3 regions of the Clostridioides sp. LIBA-6622 genome follow, and region 2 is predicted to be linked to each of the others. Evidence: a T-box and tRNA genes for the amino acid it is inferred to sense, from the RefSeq annotation. Region 2 holds a T-box; the other regions hold tRNA genes.
What was found. A T-box is a leader RNA that pairs with one kind of tRNA and senses whether it is charged. The one in region 2 lies ahead of leuS (leucine--tRNA ligase), so its partner is inferred to be a tRNA-Leu.

Region 1 (2,286 bases), 1.1 Mb from region 2:
TTGCAAGTTTAGTTGCTATTATAATGGCTATAGTTAAAAAGATTTTTACAGTGTCAGAAGCAATTGATGTTTGGATAGATGGAATGAAAAGCTTAGTAATCACTGGTGTAATATTAATACTTGCATGGTCATTAAGTTCAGTAATAAAAGAATTAGGTACAGCTAAGTTTTTAATACACTTATTATCAGGTTCATTACCTCCATTCTTATTGCCAAGTTTAATATTTGGTTTAGGAGCAATAATATCTTTTGCTACTGGAACAGCTTATGGAACAATGGGTATACTTATGCCACTTGCAATACCACTAGCATACTCACTAAATCCTGATATGTCTTATGTAATAGTAAGTACAAGTGCAGTTTTAACAGGTGCAATATTTGGAGACCATTGTTCTCCAATTTCAGATACAACAATACTTTCTTCAATGGGAGCTGGCTGTAATCATATAGACCATGTTAATACTCAAATGCCATATGCTATATTTACAGCAGTAATCACTATTGTATTTGGATATATACCAGCTGGCTTTGGACTGCCAATATATATAGTGTTACCATTGGCTATAGTGGCTGTGTTTGTTGGTATTCAAATAATTGGTAAGAGAGTTGATGAAGCAGAGATAGAACTTGCAGAATAAGGATATAAATAAATTTCACCTTTTATTATCATTGTTTTGTTAGTTTTTAGATAATATTAAAAAGTTATTGAAAATAATAGCGAAATATAGTAAAATAAAAGAGTGATAAGCGGATGTGGCGGAATTGGCAGACGCACTAGACTTAGGATCTAGCGCCATTGGCGTGGGGGTTCGACTCCCTTCATCCGCATTATACAGTACTTAGTTGTGCTGAAAAAAACTGGGGTTGCTGGCTTTCGGAGTGGGCTATCCCGTTTTTATTTTTTGATAAATAAATCAAATATAAAAGCACATTGAGTGTTTTCAAATTAGAAGATACATGTAATATACAATTGTCTATACCCAAAATGCCCACCTTACACCAAATCTATCTTCAAATCTTACAGTGCATGGACTGTAATCTGTGGATTGTATTGGGTTAATTGTAATACTTTCAAACTCCATGTTTGAATAAGCTCTTTTTAGCTCATCTTCGTTATCAAATTGGAGGCATAACTGATATCCTCCAGACCTTGAAACTCCATCACTATTGCCAAAATCATTTAGTATGAGCAATTCATCATGAATTGTCAGTTCTGCATGAACAACAAGATTTGAATTGGAATCTTCAATGAGTGTTTTAACATCAGCATATAGAGTGTTCTTATATAACTCTATCGCCTCCTTACAATTTCCGTTAAAATATATATGCGTTGCCAGCATTAAAATTCCTCCTGTATTTTATATTACACTATCATTCACATTATCTGAATAAATGTTATTTGTATTATAACATAACTAGTTGAAAAAGGATATTGACAGTCCCATGTCGATAACCTGAAAGCATATTTAATGCTTTTTTGCTGTTTAAAAGTGTGTATAAATATAAATTTGTTAATGAGAAAAAATCTTATTTTTCACAAAGATAAAGTTGCAAACGATTCTATTGTATGTATAAATATATCTTTAACATAATATAGTAAATTACAATATAACTTTACTTTTAGTGTTTTATATGACATGCTAATAATAAATTAAATAAATATATTATTTTACATTAATATATAACATATACGTATAAAAGTTAATATTATAAAAGTAGTATAATTGATAATAAAAACTTAACAAAAAAATTAATACATAAAAAAAAATAAATATAATGTGTTGACATTTAATCGAAATATTCATACAATAAAAATGAAAATAAATATTTCCAAATGAGATTAGCGAGAGAGACCTTTATATAAAAAGGCGCCGAAGAAGAAATTTAAGAAAATGCCAATTCTTAGAGAAACTTTCAGGCAAAGATATCGCTAATTGATGGGACTCTGGAGAGACTTAGGTTAGTACACTATAAGTCACCGAAGAAGCAAAATAATATTAAATTATTAAATCTTTCAGGTATACAAACAGGGATATATAGGCTAGGATTATTTTCTATGCTGATATATCTTTTTTTTATGAAAAAGTATATGACATAATATCAAAATTACTTAAATATAGTGGGTCTAAATTTATGGGGAGGGTTATATATGAATGAATTGAAAAGAGTACCTTTGTATAATATACACAAAGAGCTTGGAGCAAAACTTGTTGAATTTGCTGGTTGGGAGATGCCTTTAGAATATGAAGGAATAAATAAAGAGCATGAAATGGTTAGAAAAAGTGC
Region 2 (2,286 bases):
TGATTAAATGAACTTAGAGAATATTAACCAGAGACTAAATCAAATGTTACCAGTGGGGAGGCTTAGCCACTCAAAAAATGTTGCAAAATGTGCTGAAAAATTGTGTGAGATTTATGGGTGTGACAAAGAAAAAGCTTGTTTAGCAGGAATGATTCATGATTGTGCAAAGTATTTAAGTAATAAAGAAGTAGAAGATTATGTAAACAAGTATGAAATATACTTAGACCCAATAGAGGATGGAAATCGCTCTCTATCTCATAGTGTAATTGGGTCATACATATGTGAGTATGAGTTTGGGATAGAAGATGAAGATATTATAAATGCAATCAAATATCATACAACAGGAAGAGAAGATATGTCTCTTTTAGAAAAAATAATTTACATAGCTGATTTAATTGAAGAAGGAAGAAAATTTCCAGTTGTAGATACCTTAAGAGAATTGGCATATGGAGGAAAACTTGATGAAGCACTTTTAACTTCTTTTAATAATACTTTAATGTTTGTTATTAATAAAAACGAAGAGATACATCCAAGAACAGTTATGGCAAGAAACTATCTAATTAAAGAAAAGTTATTATAAAAAATAGACATAAAGGCAAATATATTAATAAATTTAAAGTTGACTATGTTACAAAATCGTATTAATATGTTACAATAACTAAGTGTATTTTAATTAGGAAAGTGAGGAATTTTATATGACAGTGGAACAAATGACAAAAATAGCATATGATGCCATAGAAGATAAACTGGGTCAAGATACAGTTATAATAAATATAGGAAAAGTTTCTAGTTTGTGTGATTACTTTATTATCACTACAGCATCTTCTCAGAGACAGGTAAAAGCTATTGCAGATAATGTAGAAGATGAATTAACAAAGCTAGGACTAGAGCCAAGAGGAAAAGAAGGACAAAGCACTCAAACTTGGGTACTTCTTGATTATGGAGATGTAATGGTTCATGTATTTAATGAGGAAAACAGAGGATTTTATAATTTGGAAAAATTATGGAAAGATGCACCTTATATAGATATTGACACATTAGCATAAACATGATAATATATGTTATTATAATTAGAAAATTTCAAAAATTATATTAAATTGAATAGACTAGAGCAGTAAAAGACTATATTTTTTCAGAGAGTTAGTGGCAGGTGAGAACTAATATTATATAACTTTGAACTTACTAGATTGAAATCTATTTTCCGTAGCTGGATTAAAAGCTATCTAAGAGAGTCTATATAATGTAGGCTAATTAGGGTGGTACCGCGAAGATTTATCCTCGTCCCTAAACGCAAGTTTAGTGATGAGGATTTTTTATTTTCAAGGAATTATTTGGAAATTATAAGTAAATAATATTAAATAAGATAGTTGAACACAACTAAAATAGGAGGCAAAATATGAGCGTATATAATTTTAAAGAAGTAGAATCGAAATGGCAAAAGATTTGGAAAGACAATAATCAGTATAAAATGGATACAGCACAAACTGAAAAACCTAATTATTACACATTAGAAATGTTCCCTTATCCATCTGGAAAGATACACATGGGTCATGTTAGAAACTATTCTATAGGTGATGTTGTCGCAAGATTCAAAAAAATGGAAGGGTACAATGTACTTCATCCAATGGGATGGGATTCTTTTGGTTTACCAGCTGAAAATGCTGCTATAAAGCATGGAATACATCCACACAAATGGACAATGGAAAATATAGAAGAGATGAAAGAGCAATTAAATTTATTAGGTCTTAGCTATGATTGGGATAAAGAAGTAGCAACTTCAACTCCAGAATACTATAGATTTACTCAAGAGATATTTTTGAAGTTTTTAGAACATGGACTTGCATATAAGAAAAAATCTTATGTTAACTGGTGCCCTTCTTGTGAGACTGTTCTTGCAAATGAGCAAGTTGTTCAAGGAGCATGTGAAAGATGTAAAGCAACAGTATTAAAGAAAGATTTGGAACAATGGTATTTTAAGACTACTGAATTTGCAGAAGAATTACTTAATGATTTAGATACATTAGATGGATGGCCAGAAAAGGTTAAAATAATGCAAAGAAACTGGATAGGTAAGAGTACAGGAGCAGATTTAGTTTTTGATATAGATGGAACTGATAAGTCTATGACAGTATTTACAACTAGACCAGATACAACTTATGGAGTTACTTATATGGTACTTGCTCCAGAACATGAGTTAGTTAAAGAATTAGTTGCTGGTACTGAATATGAAGCAGAGGTTGAAGCTTTTGTTCAAAAAATGCACACAATGACAGAAATAGAAAGAAC
Region 3 (2,286 bases), 1.7 Mb from region 2:
TATCATATTAGACTCCTTATCTTTTTATTATTTAATAAATGAATAATAAATAAAACAACTAAAATTAATAATATATATATTAAGAGTAAGGTTTTGATTTATTTCTGATTTTAGACCCATACTATTTAACTACTGCTGCTTGCTGAGCACTTATTGAGAGAGTAGCAATACCAACAATAAGTTGATGTAGCAAGAATTATGCTCAGAGCAATTGCTAAAGATTTAGCTTTATAACTTTTTATGTATTTTAGTGTTATTTTTAAATTATATTTTATATTTACCACTTCTTTTCTTAACTAAATAAATTATATCTTTATCTAAAATATATAGCAAAGTAAGTATTTTCAAGTTTTAAGTACTTAATTGTACAAATTTAACTATGTTTTTACAAGTTTAATTAATATATATGTAAATTTTGACTTTTTACATAATTTTTTTAAATGATATAATGTTATAATGGATTAATAAAGCTATTACAATAAAATAATAAAGAAAAATCACGGACACATTGCTTAACTATATGTGTTTGCCTGTGGTTGTAGCTCTATACAGTCCATTAAGATAGATGTTGTTTATATATAATTATAAAAAGAACTCTTTATTAAGTATTGGAGTCAGAATACTTTCAGATATGCTTTTATTACAAGTTTGTTTTAAATGACAAATACTTTAAAATAATATCGAATCGTTATACTGAATAATGATGATTGATTATAAATATTTTTAGAGAGGGAAAAGTTTTAGAGATTGGGGAAAAATTAATATGATAAGAAGTATGGATTTATTAAGTAAATACATAAAAAATCCTGCTTTGTTTAGATATGTTTTAGGAGTTCAAGATGAAAAAATATTACAATAAAAAAAACTCTTTAGTATATACTAAAGAGTTTTTTTTTATTGGTGCCGCTGATGGGACTCGAACCCATATGGTTTCCCGTACGATTTTGAGTCGTATGCGTATGCCAGTTCCGCCACAGCGGCTTATATTTTAAATCCAAGCTACTTGTATATCCTACCAGATTTTCCAAGAATATGCAAGAGGAATATTGAATACAAAATACTCATCAAACTGTAAAATATCATAAATACTAGACTTTTATTACAAAAACTTATGAATCAACACAGTTGATTTTGAACCCATTGTATTTACCAATTCAACCACTCGGGCATATCATGTATATTATTATAGCAAAAAAATATATTGTTTGCAACATATTTAATTTTAATATACTATTATTATTATGGGAATATTAAATAACAGTATATTGGTATATAATATATATGTTAGAAAAATAGATAATTTTTAGGAGTGATATAATTTGGAAAAAAAATTAATTATAATAGATGGAAATTCAATAATAAATAGAGCTTTCTATGCTCTTCCAGAAATGAATAATAAAGAAGGTTTAAAGACCAATGCCATATATGGATTTACGACAATGTTGTTTAAAATGATTGATATATATGAACCAACACATATAAGTGTAGCTTTTGACAGGAAAGCACCTACATTTAGACATTTAGAATATAAAGAATATAAGGCTGGAAGAAAGGGAATGCCAGATGAATTGGCAGAGCAATTACAGCCATTAAAAGACCTTTTAGATAAATTTAAAATAAATAGATTAGAAATAGATGGTTATGAAGCAGATGATATTATAGGTACTGTTTCTAAAAAAGCAGAAGAGAATGGATATAAGGTATATATAGTAACTGGAGATAAAGATGCTATTCAACTTGCTTCTGATAATACAACTACCCTTATAACAAAAAAAGGAGTTGGGGAAGTAGAAGAATACAACTTTAATTCTGTTATTGAAAAGTACGAGATGACTCCAACACAGTTTATCGATTTAAAAGGTCTTATGGGAGATAAGTCAGATAATATACCTGGAGTACCTGGAATAGGTGAAAAAACAGGTATAAAGCTTATAAAAGAGTTCTCTAGTGTAGAGAACTTAATAGAGAATACAGATAAACTTAAAGGTAGTGTAAAAAAGAAAATAGAAGAGAATAAAGAACTTGCTATTCAAAGTAAAAGACTAGCAACTATTATAAGAGATGTACCAATAGAAGTAAATTTAGACAGTATGATTTTTGGTGATTATGATAAAGATGAGCTTTTAGATAAATTTAGATATTTTGGATTTACAAGTCTATTATCAAGATTAGTTGATTTAGTTGATTCAAATGATACTGAGCAAGTAGAAGAAAAAATAGAAATATTAAAATTAAAAGACATGGATAAATTTATAGATGAAGTGAATGAAAAAGGACAAGTTATTT

Region 1: it has a tRNA-Leu gene. The T-box ahead of leuS (leucine--tRNA ligase) is inferred to sense a tRNA for this amino acid. The anticodon was not compared.
Region 3: it has a tRNA-Leu gene. The T-box ahead of leuS (leucine--tRNA ligase) is inferred to sense a tRNA for this amino acid. The anticodon was not compared.

What each region holds. Positions count from the first base shown of each region.
Region 1 covers NZ_CP196998.1:1,753,932-1,756,217, forward strand. The annotation lists gene ACTG47_RS08340 (Na+/H+ antiporter NhaC family protein) at 1-638, shown strand, start outside; tRNA gene ACTG47_RS08345 (tRNA-Leu) at 748-828, shown strand; gene ACTG47_RS08350 (VOC family protein) at 975-1,340, opposite strand; glycine riboswitch at 1,835-1,940, shown strand; gene gcvPA (aminomethyl-transferring glycine dehydrogenase subunit GcvPA) at 2,150-2,286, shown strand, end outside.
Region 2 covers NZ_CP196998.1:2,891,028-2,893,313, reverse strand. The annotation lists gene nadD (nicotinate-nucleotide adenylyltransferase) at 1-7, shown strand, start outside; gene yqeK (bis(5'-nucleosyl)-tetraphosphatase (symmetrical) YqeK) at 8-580, shown strand; gene rsfS (ribosome silencing factor) at 696-1,046, shown strand; T-box leader at 1,099-1,289, shown strand; gene leuS (leucine--tRNA ligase) at 1,397-2,286, shown strand, end outside.
Region 3 covers NZ_CP196998.1:1,156,248-1,158,533, forward strand. The annotation lists gene ACTG47_RS05550 (MBOAT family O-acyltransferase) at 1-6, opposite strand, end outside; tRNA gene ACTG47_RS05555 (tRNA-Leu) at 899-981, opposite strand; gene polA (DNA polymerase I) at 1,320-2,286, shown strand, end outside.